DNA from 2 places in the Microbacterium proteolyticum genome. Region 2 is predicted to be linked to the other one. Evidence: predicted binding sites of a transcription regulator. Region 2 holds the regulator's gene; the other holds the start of a gene.

Region 1 (7,461 bases), 750 kb from region 2:
ACTGTGCGGCGAGGGTGCGGTCGCGCGCGACCGGATCGATCGAGCGCAGCACGAGGCGGTCTTCGCCCGAGACCGCACGGGCGATCCGCTCGGCCGATGTCCGGTCGAAGAGGAAGGCCCGCACCTTCCCGGTGCCGCTCCAGCGCGCCTGCATCGCCCTGTCGCCCGTGATCCACGGCTGCCGGGCGTCGAGCGAATGACCCTCCGTCGTCATGCGGGCGTCGAGGGCGGCGAGCTGGCAGGCCATGATCTGGTCGTCGAGGTGGATGGAGGACCGCACGTCGGCGCGCAGCGAGTACTGCACGAGCGAGAACGCCCCCGTGTCGATCGACGTCCAGCGGAACCGCACGCGCAGCGGATCGACGTGCTCGAGTCGGGCGCTGGGGATGAACTGCTGCCACACCGTCTCGACGTCGCGAGCGCCGGTGGCGTTGACGGTGAGGACTTCCCCCATGCGACCCTCCTCCGCGGTGTGCGGTCCGCGGCATCCCGGTTATCTTGCCCCCGCCGTCGAGGTCGGACGTGCCGCGGGACGGGCCGCGCGAGGATTCGGCCTCGGAGCGAAACCGGGGGAGCGCGCGGGGGGCGGGCGCGCTGTCAAGGGGGGCGTGGGTCGGTGTGGCCGGAGGCTGGGATGGGGGAGTCGCCCGTCGTGGCGGCGCGTGCGCCCGACGCACGCACGATCGAAGGGACACCCATGAGCGACACTTCTTCCGACCAGACCATCCCGGCCGCCTCCGACGGCGTGGCCGGCGTTCAGCCTCTGCGCGACGGCGACACCTCGATCGAGCCCGACCCGACGCTGGATCCTGCACAGGCGGAGTGGGATGCCACGACCGCACTCGACGAGGGCGTCGATCCCGCAGACCTCGACCCCGCCACGGCGACGGGTGCCGATCCGGCCGAGATCCCGGCCGACGACGCCGACATCCCGCTGGAGGACGTGCACCCGGAGTCCACCGGCACTGACTCGCAGGGCCAGGATCCGGGTGTGGTCGAGCTCGGCGAGGAGGGCCAGGGAGACCTCGCGCCGGAGGACCTCTGAGGCTGCCGCGATCGGCGCTTGCCGTTACTGGCTAATAGGCGTAGCTTATGGCTATGGACATTAGCCAAGTGCAGGTGGGCGGCGGGCGACTGGCCGTCGAGGTTCGCGGACAGGGCCCCCTCGTGGCGTGCTCGCCCGCGATGGGCGACGAGCGCGACGCGTTCGGGCCCCTCGCCGACCGGCTCGTATCGGCCGGGTACCGGGTGGCGCTCGTCGATCTGCGCGGGCACGGCGACAGCGATACGAGCTTCGCCGAGTACGGCGACCGTGCGACCGCGAACGACCTCGTGGCCGTGATCGAGCGTCTCGGCGAGGGACCGGCGGTGATCGCGGGGGCCTCGATGAGCGCCGGTGCCGCGATCATCGCGGCCGGCGAGCGCCCCGATCTTGTGAGCGCCCTCGTGCTGCTCGGGCCCTTCGCCCGCAACGGCAACGCCGCGCTCGGGATGCTCCTGCGCGTGCTGCTCGCCCGTCCCTGGGGGCCGGCCGTCTGGCGCGGCTACTCCGCGTCGCTGTGGCCGGGACTCGGCGTCGGTGCGCGCGAACGGGCCGCACACCTGTCGCGCCGACTCGCGCGGCCCGGACGGTGGCGGGCGTTCTCCCGCACCACGCGCGTCGATCACTCCGTCGTCGCGCCGTTCCTGCCGCGCGTCACCGCTCCCGCGCTCGTCCTGATGGGAGAGGCGGACCCCGACTGGAAGGACCCCGCCGCCGAGGCCGCCTGGCTCGCCGGCGAGCTCTCCGCCGACGTCCAGCTCGTCCCCGGCGTGGGCCACGCGCCGATGCTCGAGGCTCCCGACGTCGTCGCCGACCGGGTGCTCATGCTCCTCGCGGAGGTGACCGGTGCCGCGGGCCGGTCTTGACGCCGACGTCGTCGTCCGCCGCGCCGCCGAGCTCGTCGACGCCGAAGGAGTGGCATCCCTGACGCTCTCCCGCGTCGCCGCCGCCCTCGGCGTCGCCGCTCCTAGCCTGTACAAGCACGTCGGCGGTCTCGGCGATCTGACGGATCGCCTCGCGCTCGCCGCCACCCGCGCCTTCGGCGACGCCCTCGCGCGATCGTCGCGCGGGGTGTCGTCCCGCGACGCCCTCGCGGCGCTGGCCGCGGCCTACCGGGGTTTCGCACGCGAGCGTCCCGGCATGTACGAACTCGCCCAGCGCGGGGGGACCGGTCCCGAGTGGGAGCAGGCGGCGGCCGAGGTCGTAGACGAGATCACCCGGGCGCTCGCCGGGTACGGCGCGGGGGCGGCCGACGTCCACCGCATCCGGTACGTCCGTTCGGCTCTGCACGGGTTCACCGATCTGGAGAGGGTCGGCGGTTTCCGTCAGCCCGAGTCGGTGGACGAGACCTTCGCGCGCCTCGTCGACGCGCTGGATGCCGAACTCTCCCGGCCCGTGGACGGCGAGCGCGCGGCGAAGTGACGGCATCCCCGTCGGCGGGAACGACTCCGGCGTGGGCGATCGGGCTCAGGATGCCGGGTCGCGCGGACCGTCCGCGACGGATGGGTCAGTCGTCGGTGCGGAACCCGGCGGGCTTGTGCGTCCCGTCGCAGAACGGCTTGATCGTGGACAGGCCGCACCGGCACAGCGCCACCGTGCGCCGGCGCTTATCGATCGGGGCGCCGTCGGCGTCGCGCAGGTCCACGTCTCCGCGCACGAGCAGAGGACCGTCGGGATAGGCCGTGATGCGCGGACGCTCGGCGGTCACCGGGCGTCCTCGGGGCGCAGTGAGGACGCGCCACGCCCCCAGGCATCGAGCAGGTGCTCGCCCACGCGACCATCGACGCTCAGGCAGACGGCGGCGCCGAACAGGATGTCGGGGAGCAGATCGGGGCGGTCCTCGGCGAGGGTGCCGGCGAGGTCGCGGGCCGCGATCTGCTCGTGCACCGCGTCGGCTTCGACGTGCTCGTCGAAGTAGCCGCACACGTCGTCATCGAAGCCCAGTCGACGCAATCCCTCGGCGTACAGGCGGTTCGGGATCGAGGACGTCATCTCGAACGCCGCGAGGTGTCCGACGATCGCGCCGAGGAGGCGCCGGTTGAGGCCGAACATCGACATCGCATTGTGAGATGCCAGGGTCACGGCGGGCACGTCGTCGACGTAGGCGCCATAGGCGTCGGAGAGCCCGGCCGCGCGCACGGCACGGGCGAAGAGCTCGGCGTGGACGCGCTCGGGGTTGCCGCCGCCGTACTCGTCGGACTGGATCTCCACGAGCGCGGCTTTCGGGCGTCCGGCCAGGCGCGGGATCGCCCAGGAGTGCGGATCGGCCTCCCGCAGCGTATAGACCGAGCGGTGCACGAGGAACTCGTGCGCCTGGTCGAGGGTCGCCTTCTTCGCGAGGTGGCGCGAGAGGCTCGGACCGCCGTCGGCGGCGGTCAGGGTGAAGAGCGCGCGGGCCACGGCATCCGCGGTCGCCGCCGGGAGTTCGGGCGGGAGGATACGCGCTCGCAGCGCGGCCTCGAACGCCCGCTCGATGACGCCGCGGGTGGCGATGAGCGACGGCTCCCACTCGAGCTCGGGGTCGAACGCCGAGACCGACCCGTAGGCCGAGGCGTACAGCGCGAAGAGGGCGAGCTGAAGGTCGTCGTCGGTCTCGACGTCGGGCGACGCGGCGGCGGCCGCGTCGGCGAGGACCGTGTGGTTCGTCGCCGCGCCCACGCCGAGGTGGTGCAGGACGGCGGCGCTCACCGGGCCGCGCGGAGTGAAGGGAAGGGCGGGCACGTCATCGGCGTCGATGGCGGCCGGCGGATCGTGGGGGGAGAGGGTCGCGGACACCGGAGCACTCTGCGGGCAGCGCTCCGGATCGCCGAGGGCCTTGACACGGGCGGAGGGGGCGACCCGTCGGCCGCCCCCTCCGGGGTGCTCACTGCTCGATCGGCTGCGGGGTGCTCTCGTGAGCCTCGATCACGTCGCCGGCGTCGTCGGTGGACACCGCGATCCGACGCGGCTTCGCCTTCTCGCTCACGGGGATCGTGACGGAGAGCACTCCATTGCGGTAGGCGGCGCTGATGCGCTCGGTGTCGATGCCCTGGCCGAGGTTCAGCTGTCGGACGAACGACGCGGTCTCTCGCTCGCGCGTGATCCACTTGACGTCGTCACCCGCGGCGAGGGTGCGCTCGGCGCGGATCGTGAGCAGCTGACCGTCGACGTCGATGTCGACCGAGCCCGGGTCGACGCCCGGAAGGTCGGCGGACAGGACGTAGTGGTCGCCGTCGCGGTACAGGTCCATCGGCATGCGTCGCGGTCCGCCGCGGCGGGCGTCGAGGAGCGTCGACGCGAGGCGGTCGAGGTCGCGGAAGGGGTCGTAGGTGGCCATGGTCGTTCTCCTTTTCGATCGGTCCGGATGCGGCATCCGGAAGGTTCATTGAAGTTGAGCCTCTGTCGCTCAACTTGGTGTCAGATTAGCACTCTCGTAGGGAGAGTGCCAAGAGTTCAGGTGCGTGTTGCGTGGCGGTCGTCGCGTCGTCGGGGCGCGCGGTGGGCGCCGCGTCGTCGCTGCGATGTCGCGGGCCGTGCGCCCCTTCTGCACAGGTCTCGCAGGTCGGAAGTTGTTCACAGATTTGCCACCTGATCTGGGAAACGTCGTGGGTTTCGTTCAGCGTTCGGATATGTCTTCGAATGTTTCGCCCGAGCCGTCCGGGTCGAGGGTCGTGGCGATCGACGTGGGGGTGTTGGCGGGTCTGGTCGCGGATGTCGTCGTCGCCGAGGCTGCGGTCGCGTCGGCGGAGGTCGCGCGCGTACGGGCGTTGGCCGCGGTCGGACGACTCGCGCTGGATGCCGCGGCGACGACACGGGCGTCGGTGCGAGCCGCGGAGATGGCGTTGCGGGAGGTGGCGTCCGAGGTGGCGGCCGCGTGCCGGGGGTCGGATCGGACGGTGCAGCGCGACATCGACGACGCGATGACGCTGGTGGAGTCGTTCCCGCGAACCGTCGCGGCGTGGGAGAGCGGGGCGATATCGCGGCGGTATGTGCGGGTGATCGCGGACGCCGGGGCGGGGCTGCCGGTGGAACGGAGGGCGGTCTTCGATGCCGAGGCCGTGTCCCTCGCGGGGGAGGCGTCCAGTCCGGGCCGGTTGAAGAGCCGGCTCGCCGTGGCCGCGCAGAGGTTGCATCCGCGGACGGTCACCGAGCGCCACCGGGCCGCGCGCGAGTTGCGGTGCGTGCGCGTGGTCCCGGCGGCGGAGGGCATGTCGGATCTGATCGCGACCCTCCCGACCGTGCTCGCCGAAGCGATCCACGACCGGGTGACGCAGCAGGCCCGGGTCATCGTGGACGCGGCGCGGGACGCGAAGGCGGGCGACGCACTCGGCGATGCCGCCTCCGGCGACATGGCCTCGACGGGCGGGGTCACCCGAGGGGGGACTCCGTCGCCGACGGGCCGGGCGAGCGGTGACGGTGCCGTCGACGGCGACCCGGTCGCCGGTCCCGTCCTCCCGAAGCCGGATACGCGCACGATGGACCAGGTGCGGGCGGACGTGTTCGCCGACATGCTCCTCACCGGCGACCCGACTCTCGACCCCACCCGACCCGACGACGGACCCGGCACCCTCGGCAAGATCCGCGCGAGGGTCCAGGTCGTCGTGCCGGCCATGACCATGCTCGCGCCGGGAGGGGAGAACGCGGCTCCGGCCGAGCTCGTCGGCCGCGGTCCCATCGATGCGGAAACCGCACGGCGCCTCGCCGAGGCCACCCGCGTCCCCTGGGATCGGGTGATCACCCACCCCGTCACCGGCGCCGTCCTGCACACCGACACCTACCACCGCACCACCGCGATCGACCGGCACCTGCGTGCCCGTGACCGCCGCTGCCGATGGCCCGGGTGCACTGCTCCCGCGATCCGTTGCGAGATCGACCACACCACCGACTGGGCGCACGGCGGGACCACCGACGTCCGCAATCTCGCCTGCCTGTGCCAACGGCACCACACGCAGAAGCAGTTCACGCGCTGGAGCGTGACGCAGCTCCCCGACGGACTCCTCGAATGGACCTCACCCACCGGCCGCGTCTACACCGACCACCCCGATCCGTATCCCTCCGCCGTCCCACCCGCCAGTGTTCGATTCGCACCCAACCCACTCCCCTGGGAGAAGCGGGTCGATGATGACGAGACGGCGGGTCCGTGAGCACGGAACAGACTTCGGGCCTGCCGCTGACCTCGAGCGCGCTGCTGTTTCCGAGCGCTGCTGCTTCCGAGCGCCGCTATTCCTGGAGGCGATAGTTCCCTGGGGCCGTGACGGGCCGCCCGCCCCGGGCGCGCGGGAGGCGGTACCGTCGTCACGTGCCCGATGCCCCCGCGAAGACACCGCTCGTGCGGGCGCTCTGGGGTGCGACGCATCCCGGACCGACGCTCGTCGTCACGACCCTGTCGCTGGCGCTCGGCGTCGCCGCCGGTCTCGAGCCGTGGCGTCTGCTGCTGCTCGTCGTCGCCGTGTTCGCAGGTCAGGTCTCCGTCGGGCTGTCGAACGACGCGATCGACGCCGGCCGCGACGTCGCCGTTGGACGCACCGACAAGCCGGTCGCCAGCGGAGCGCTCACCCCGGAACGGGCGCTCGGGGTGGCGGTGGCATCCCTCGCCCTGGCTCTCGCGCTTTCGGCGCCGCTCGGACCGGGACTCGTCGCCGCCCACGCGCTCGCGCTCGCCTCGGCCTGGGCCTACAACGCGGGGCTGAAGTCCACGCCGCTGTCGATCGTGCCGTTCCTGGTCAGCTTCGGTCTGTTCCCCTCGTTCCCGACCCTCGCGCTGCCGGCTCCCGCGCTCGCCGCGCCGTGGGCCTCGCTCGCGGGGGCGGCACTGGGCGCCGCAGTGCACCTGACGAACGTCGTCCGCGATCTCGACGACGACCGTGCGACCGGGGTGCGCGGATTGCCGCACCGGCTCGGCGCCCGCGTCAGCGTCGTCGCCGCTGCGGCGGGGATCGTGCTGGGCGCCGTCGCCGTCTTCGCAGGGTCGGGCGGAGGTGTCGTCGGAGGTGTGTTCTTCGGCGCGGTCGTGCTCGTCGCGGTCGCGACGATCGCCCTCGCCGTGGCACGGCCGCCCGGGCGCGCGGTGTTCCGACTGACCATGCTCGCGGCGCTGCTGCTGGCGGCACAGCTCGTCATCACGTGAGTGCACGGCCTGCCGATCGTGACCCTCCGCCTCGGCTCGGCCCGCCGAGACCCGGGACGCCCCTAGGCCCCTGCGCTCAGCCGCCTCGCGCGGCGGCGTCGAAGTCCATCGCATAGGCGCGCGTGAACGCCGCCGCCCCCGGGCCGCGGAGCACGGTGCGCAGCGCCACCGATCGGGTCGCGTGCCCGGGCGCCGAGGCGCCTCGCCCCAGCATCGTGTTCAGGAACGCCAGACGGGCGGCGTGCCGGACAGACGCCAGACGTCCCTGTTCCCACGCGGCCAGCCGTCGTGGTTCGGTCCCGCGCACCCACTC
Region 2 (7,461 bases):
GATGAGCAGCAGCACGCTGCCGAGACCGTAGATGATCAGCTGCGCGCGCACCGAACTGCCGGCCGTGCGGGTGAAGCTCGTCAGCCGGGTCAGGGCACCCAGCAGCCGCACCGGCCGGAGGATCGGCACGAACACCACGGCGAGATCGAGCAGATGGGCCCGGAACCACACACCCCGCGGCCGCGCCCACAGCAGGCGCACAAGGTAGTCGCCGGCGAAGACGACCTGCACCGCGAGCATGAACGTGAAGGTGACGCCCTCCCAGCGCCCTCGGATGTCGCCGATCACCTGCGCGGTGTAGACGACCACCCACAGCAGGGCGAGGCCGGTGAGCGGCCAGTAGGTCCACGCCTCCCACCGCCGCGTCGCGGCGCTCTCGCCGCGTCGGCCCACCGGGGGAGGAACGGTTGCGAGCGTCATGTTCGCACTCTAGGACCGGCGATCACGCGCTGGCGAGGAGCGCCGGGCGCGGCCCCACAGAACGCGAGCGCCGCGAGCGGCCGCTGCGACACCTGTCGGAGGAGATCGCCGTGTGCCGGAGCCCGATCGGTGGAAGGGTGGAGGCATCCCTCGCCCGTGCATCACCCGGAGGACACGACATGGATGCCGAACGCCGCCGCATCGGCTTCCTTCTGTTCGACGGGGTGAAGGCGTTGGACTTCGTCGGCCCGGCCGAGGTGTTCTCCGAGGCGAATCTCGCGACCGAGGCGTACGAGATCCTGTTCTTCTCGCCCACCGGCGAAGGCGTCGAGGCGTTCATGGGGCTGCGCCTGGGCGTCGATGGCGCGGCCGCGGACAGCGGGCCGCTCGACACGGTGATCATCCCGGGCAGCGAGCTGGCCCCCGCCGTCTTCGACGACCCCGAGTTGCGCGCGGCGATCCTGTCGCTCTCGCAGAGATCGCGGCGGGTCGCCTCGATCTGCAGCGGCGCGTTCGGACTGGCGGCGACGGGCCTGCTCGACGGCTTCCCCGCGACCACGCACTGGAAGTTCGCCGACATGCTCGCCGACCGGTATCCGCTCGTCGCGGTGGACTCGGAGCGCATCTACACGCGGCAGGGCGACATCTACACGTCGGCGGGCGTTGCCGCCGGGATCGACCTCGCGCTCGCCCTGCTCGAGGAGGATCTCGGCACCGACGTCGCGCGCAGCGTCGCGCAGCACCTGCTGGTGTACATGCGCCGCTCGGCGGGGCAGTCGCAGTTCTCCGCGGCGCTGAAGCTCCCGGCTCCGCGGACGCCCCTCGCGCAGGCGGTGGCCGAGTACGTCTCGAACGATCCGACCCGGCCGACGACCGTGACCGGACTGGCCGCGCACGTGAACGTCAGCCCGCGGCATCTCACCCGTGTCATCCGCGAAGAACTCGGCGTCACGCCGAGCGCCTACATCGCGACGCTGCGGCTCGAGCTCGCCGTGAACCAGCTCGAGAACGGGCGTACGGTCGCCGAGTCCGCCGCGGCGGCGGGATTCTCGTCCGCCGCCGCGCTCCGCCGCGCGTTCGTGGACCGGTATCGGACGACACCGTCGGCGTATCAGCGGCGGTTCCGCGCATCGAGCGTCACGGACGCACCGTCCCCCGTGGAGGACGACCTCCCGTCCCCCGCCTGACCCGGGGTCAGAGCGCCTGCCGCCGGGGCACCCCGGACGCGAGGGACGGGGATGCCACGTACTCGGCATCCCCCTCGTCCTCCGCCCGCGCGCGGGCGACGAGATCGCGAAGAGCGGCGACGCCCGGGGTGCGCGGTTCTGCGAAGAAGACCGTGACGGTGTAGCCGGAGGTGCCGGGGACGGCGAGGGTCTCGCTGTGGAGGCGCACCCAGCCGTGCGGCTCGATGTGCACCATCGGCCGTGAGCTGCGGTGCGGGCGGATCTCGCACCGGCTCCAGATCGCCGCGAAGCGCGGGTCGCTCGCCGACAGCCCCGCCACGAGCTCCCGCAGGCGCGGGCTCCGGGGGTCGGCGTAGTACCGCAGCGCGGCGGCGAGCGTCTCGGCCGTCCGACGCCAGTCCGGCTCGGAGTGCGGGTCGGGGAAATGCTCGAACACCGAGACCAGGAGGTTGGAACCGATGCGCAGCTGGTCGGGTGCGAGCAACCGCCCCGGGGCGTTCACGGCGACGACGTCGAGGGTGCCGTTGAGGGCGTAGGCGGGGGTGTCGGCGTACAGGTCGACGAGCATCGCCACGCCCTCCGGGAGGTCGTCCTCCTCGGCCGACGGTGGGCCGTCGCCGGAAAGATCGGCGATGCGGTGGAGATACTCCTCGCCGGGGCCGTCGAGGAGCAGCGCACGGCCGAGCGCCGAGAGCACCTGCCGTGATGGCTGGTGACCGCGGCCCTGCTCGAGCCGCAGGTAGTAGTCGCTGCTGATGCCGGCGAGGTCTGCCACCTCGGTGCGCCGCAGGCCCCGCACGCGTCGGCGCGGCTCCCGCGCGATCCCCACCCGCTCGGGCGTCAACGACTCGCGGCGGTCGCGAAGGAACGCGGCCAACGGCCCCGCGGTGTCGTTCACATCAGCCTCCGGCGAGTAGTGGAATGCTCCCTCCAATTCTCCGTGGGAGCGGTTCCTCCCGTGCTGCACGAACGGACAGGAGTACGTCGCAACCGGACGAGTGCATTGAGAGCCCCCGGGGGCGACGGGATAGCGTTGCCTCATGGGTCGGCCTCGGCAGTACGACGAGCAGAATCTGCTCGATACGGCGCAGGAGCTGTTCTGGACGCGCGGATACGACCGGACCTCGCTCGAGGAGGTCGCCCGTGCATCCGGCGTCGGCACGAGCAGCCTCTACGCGCGCTACGGCAGCAAGCTCGGACTCTTCCTCCGCGTCTTCGGCCGCTACTGCGCGGCTCGCGTCGAGCTCGCCTCCGGCGGTCCGGCGGGACCCAGCGCCGACCTCGAAGCCGCCGCCTCGGAGTACCTCGACCGCGTCGTCTCCGACTGCCTCTCCTACGCGGACCGACGTGGATGCCTCATGCTCAACAGCATCGCCGAGCTCGGCGACCGGTTCCCCGAGGTCCTCGCGGTGGCGGACGCCGCGATCGACGAGATGGAGTCCGCGCTCACCGCACGGCTGTGCGAGACCGCTGACGCCCACCACATCGCCCTCTCGCCCGCAGACGCACGGCGCGCGGCCGAGACCACGGTGCTCGCCTCCCAGGGCATCGTGCAGCTCAGCCGCCTGCGTGTGCCGCCGCGGCGGTTGCGCGAGCTCGCGGCGCGTTCGTCGCGGCTGGTCGCACGCCCGGCCTGACGCCCGGGTGCCCGGGCCCGTCCGCAGCTTCGCCCGCGCCCGGCGGGGTCGGCGCCCGGGCCGTCGGTTCTACGCCAACAGACGCTCCGCGGTGCGCTCGCGCGGCAGCGGCACCGGCGTCACCGCGGCCGGCTCCTCGCGGCGCAGCTCCTCGTCCCACAGCCGCAGGAGCTTGAGGGTCAGGTGCAGCGTGCTCCGCTGCAGGCCGTCGGCCAGGGCCTCGCGGACGGCCTCCGGCATCTGCTCGAGCCGGTAGTACAGCGTCGTGCGGTGGATGTGCAGGCGCTGGCAGGCGACGGAGGCGCGCCCCGCGGCATCCAGGTACGCCTCGACGGTGTCGCGCTGCGTCGAGTCTTCCGCGGACGCGAGGACGAACGCCGCCGGGCACGCCTGCACGAGGAGCGAGCGCGAGCGGGGCAGCGTCTGCACGAGCGCCCAGCCGCCGAGGTCCTCGGCGCGCACCGAGGTCACCTGCTCGGGGAGGGTCGCGCGCAGGTGCGCGGAGCGGATCGCGCGCGAAACCGCGTCATCCACGTCGCCGTCGTCGGGCGACCCCGCCGCCAGCGCGAACCCCCGGGCGGTCATGCCCTGCGCGGCGGCCTCGGCATCCACCGCCCTGTTCCGGGCGTCGAGGTCGAGGGTGCGGGATGCCACGAAGATCGCGGCTCCTCGGTGGGCGCCGACGAACTGCACGGCACCGTGGAGGACGGTCGCCAGGCGGCGCCCGAACGCGACGATGCCCAGTTCCGGTGCCGGGTCGAGCACCACGGCGAGCAGCTCGATGCCGTCGGCGCGGCCGTCGATCCAGCGGCGGGAACGGAGCTCCCACAGCGCATCCCGACGCACGCTCGAGTCGTCGTCGATGAGGTTCGCGAACACGCGGTCGCGGCGCGCCGCGGGACTCGCGCCGGAGGCCATCTCGAGGAGGTGCACCGCGGCGTCGACCACGGCCCACTCGCGCGGCGAGAGGTCGGCACGCGCCGTTCCGCCGATGCGCAGCGCACCACCGCCGAACGCGATGTCGGCGTCGGCATCCGCGGGCTCATCGGCGCGGCGGAGGGTCACGCGTCGACCGAGGGCGTGGGACAACTGATCGATGATCTGCGGCGGGTGCATCGTGCGGCTCCTCACGTGCGGTCCGGGGTGGGTACGGCCCACGGTACGGACGCCCGCCGCGACGCGCGTGGCCCTCTGAGACCCACGGTGGAACGACGACGGCGCGCCCCGGGTGGGAGCGCGCCGTCGGATGCGGAGAACCGATCACTCCTGGATGAACGCCAGGATGTCGGGGTTGATCACGTCGGCGTGCGTCGTGAGCATGCCGTGCGGGTAGCCCTCGTAGATCTTGAGGGTCGAGTTCTGCAGCAGCTCGTGCTGCAGGAGCGCGGCGGCCTTGTACGGCACGACCTGGTCATCGTCGCCCTGGAGCACGAGCACCGGGACCGTGATGGCCTTGAGGTCCTCGGTCTGGTCGGTCTCGGAGAACGCCTTGATGCCGAGGTAGTGGGCCTGCGCGCTGCCGGTCATCCCCTGGCGCCACCAGTTGTCGATGACGGGCTGCGAGGCGGTGACGCCCTCACGGTTGAAGCCGTAGAAGGGGCCGGATGCCACGGCCTCGAAGAACTCCGCACGGTTGGCGGCGAGCGCCTCGCGGAACCCGTCGAACACCGACAGCGGGGTGCCCTCGGGGTTGGTGTCGCTCTGCAGCATGATCGGCGGCACGGCGGCGACGAGCACGGCCTTGGCGACGCGACCCTGCGGCTCGCCGTACTGCGCGACGTAGCGGGCGACCTGGCCGCCACCGGTCGAGTGACCGATGTGGATGGCGTTGTGCAGGTCGAGGTGCTCGACGACGGCGCTGACGTCGCTGGCGTAGTGGTCCATGTCGTGGCCGGTGCCGATCTGCGACGAGCGGCCGTGACCGCGGCGGTCGCTGGCGATGACGCGGTAGCCCTTGTCGAGGAAGTACAGCAGCTGGGCGTCCCAGTCGTCGGACGACAGCGGCCATCCGTGGTGGAAGACGAGGGGCTGGGCGTCGGTGCTGCCCCAGTCCTTGTAGAAGATCTCGGCACCGTCGGTCGTGGTCACAAATGGCATGTCAGCCTCCGCTCGGATGTTCGACGAGCGCCCTCCGGGGGTGTGTTCCGGGGCGTCGCCGGTGAACACGCCTCACTGTAGGAGGGGGTGGGGGAACCGGCATCCGACAATCGTCCGAGAAACGTCCGACCGGCGGCGAGGTGCGGGTCACGCGTCGCCGCGCACCCTCAGCGCGTCCCGGCGCGTCGGCCGTCAGTCCTCGTCGTCGAGCAACCCGCCCGGGCGCCAGAGCACCACGTCGGTCGCCCGCCGCACGCGCGCCCCGTGGCGCAGCGTCACCACCGAACCCGTGGCCCCCGCGGCGAAGACCCGCGCGCCCGGACGCGATTGGCGCTCGGCCATCAGCTGACGCTCCAGGTCGGTGACGCGCCGCGCGAGTTCGTGCACCCGCTCCTCGAGCGCCAGGAGACGCGCGATCGCGGGGAGACTCATCCCCTCGCTCGACAGGCGCGCGACCTCGCGCAACTGCTGCACGTGACGGCTGGAGTACCGCCGCGATCCACCCTGCGTGCGGGCGGGCACGACCAGGCCGAGCCGGTCGTACTGCCGCAGCGTCTGCGGGTGCATGTTCGACAGCTCGGCGGCCACGGCGATCGCGAAGATCGGCGCATCCTCATCGAGTTCCTTGTCGGACACGGCCTCTCCTCTCTCGTGGATCGCGTGCTCCTGGCATCCGATTGTGGCGGATGCCAGGAGCACGGCGTCACTGACGCGCCTTGGCCATCAGGTCGGCGCGGGGATTCTCTTTCGGTTCGAGCGCGTGGAAGCGCTCGAGGGCCTCGCGGGCTTCGTCGCTGAGGTGCTGCGGAACGGCCACCTGGACTTCGGCGAGCAGGTCGCCGGTGCCCTTGGACGAATGGATGCCGCGCCCCTTGACGCGCAAGACGCGTCCGGAGGGGGTGCCCGGTGCGACACGCAGCCGCACGGGCTCTCCCCCGAGGGTGGGCACCTCGATCGTGGCGCCGAGGGCCGCCTCGGTGAAGGTCACGGGGACCGTCAGCCGCAGGTTGAGCCCCTCGCGCGAGAACACCGGGTGGGGTCGGACCGCGACCGTCACGACGATGTCGCCGTTCTCGCCGCCGTCCGGAGACGGACGGCCGCGACCGCGCAGTCGGATCTTCTGGCCGTCGGCGACCCCCGCGGGGATCTTCACCTTGAACGGGACACCGTCCTCGCCCTGCAGGGTGATCGTCTCGCCCTTGGCGGCGGTGACGAAGTCGAGCGTCGTCCGGGCGGTGACGTCGGCTCCGCGCTGCGGTCCACCGAAGCCGCGGTAGCCGCCCGTGGTCTGACCGAACCGGCCGGAGCCGAAGCCGCCGCCCTGCTGGTCGAACATCGAGAAGAAGTCCTCGAAGCCACCGCCGGGAGCGGACGCGCTTCCGCGCTGCTGACCGAACCGGCTGAAGACGTCGTCGAAACCGCCGCCCCCGCCGGCCCCGGGTGCCGAGAAGCGCGCCCCCGAGCCCATGGCCCGGATCTGGTCGTACTCCTCGCGCTGCTCGGGGTCGTTGAGCACCGCGTAGGCCTCGCTGATCTCCTTGAACTTCGCCTCGGCCTTGGCATCACCCGGGTTCGAGTCGGGGTGGTACTGGCGCGCGAGCTTGCGGTACGTCTTCTTCAGATCGGCAGCGCTCACGCCCTTGTCGACACCGAGGACCTTGTAGAAGTCCTTGTCGAACCAGTCCTGACTCGCCATGTGTCCTCCTACTCGACCGGCACGGCGACGACGACCTTGGCCGGTCGCAGCTCGACGGAGCCGAGGCGGTACCCCACCTCGACGACCTCGAGCACCGTGGCCTGGGTCACGCCCGGGGTGGGCGCTTGGAAGATCGCCTCGTGCTGCTGCGGGTCGAAGGGCTCGCCGGCGGTGCCGTACGAGACCACGCCGAGTCGCTCGGCCACGGCCCGCACCTTGTCGCCGATCGCCGCGAAGGGCGTGCCCTCGACGAGGTCGCCGTGCTTCTCGGCGCGGTCGAGGTCGTCCATGACGGGCAGGAGGCCCTTCACGGCCTCGCCCTTCGCGCGTTCGATCTCGCGCTCGCGCTGCTCCTCGGTGCGCCGACGGTAGTTGGCGTACTCGGCCTGCAGGCGCTTGAGGTCGATCAGGAGCGAGGCCTCCT

The links. The regulator HspR, encoded in region 2, represses chaperone genes until heat shock. The targets are predictions, from matches to a motif close to AAGTTGAGTCNNNNNGACTCAACTT.
Region 1: P8R59_RS01290 (Hsp20/alpha crystallin family protein) is a predicted target of HspR. The motif match lies at 4,410-4,434, and genes of this name have one in related genera.

What each region holds. Positions count from the first base shown of each region.
Region 1 is NZ_CP121274.1:102,942-110,402, reverse strand. It holds gene P8R59_RS01320 (helix-turn-helix transcriptional regulator) at 1-454, opposite strand, end outside; gene P8R59_RS01315 (sugar ABC transporter ATPase) at 698-1,045, shown strand; gene P8R59_RS01310 (alpha/beta fold hydrolase) at 1,099-1,908, shown strand; gene P8R59_RS01305 (TetR/AcrR family transcriptional regulator) at 1,889-2,464, shown strand; gene P8R59_RS01300 (CDGSH iron-sulfur domain-containing protein) at 2,550-2,750, opposite strand; gene P8R59_RS01295 (iron-containing redox enzyme family protein) at 2,747-3,730, opposite strand; gene P8R59_RS01290 (Hsp20/alpha crystallin family protein) at 3,906-4,358, opposite strand; gene P8R59_RS01285 (HNH endonuclease signature motif containing protein) at 4,651-6,165, shown strand; gene P8R59_RS01280 (UbiA family prenyltransferase) at 6,321-7,148, shown strand; gene P8R59_RS01275 (FAD-dependent oxidoreductase) at 7,225-7,461, opposite strand, start outside.
Region 2 is NZ_CP121274.1:852,776-860,236, forward strand. It holds gene P8R59_RS04770 (potassium channel family protein) at 1-420, opposite strand, end outside; gene P8R59_RS04775 (GlxA family transcriptional regulator) at 600-1,607, shown strand; gene P8R59_RS04780 (helix-turn-helix transcriptional regulator) at 1,615-2,505, opposite strand; gene P8R59_RS04785 (TetR/AcrR family transcriptional regulator) at 2,648-3,244, shown strand; gene P8R59_RS04790 (helix-turn-helix domain-containing protein) at 3,314-4,360, opposite strand; gene P8R59_RS04795 (alpha/beta fold hydrolase) at 4,505-5,341, opposite strand; gene P8R59_RS04800 (heat shock protein transcriptional repressor HspR) at 5,534-5,977, opposite strand; gene P8R59_RS04805 (DnaJ C-terminal domain-containing protein) at 6,045-7,037, opposite strand; gene grpE (nucleotide exchange factor GrpE) at 7,046-7,461, opposite strand, start outside.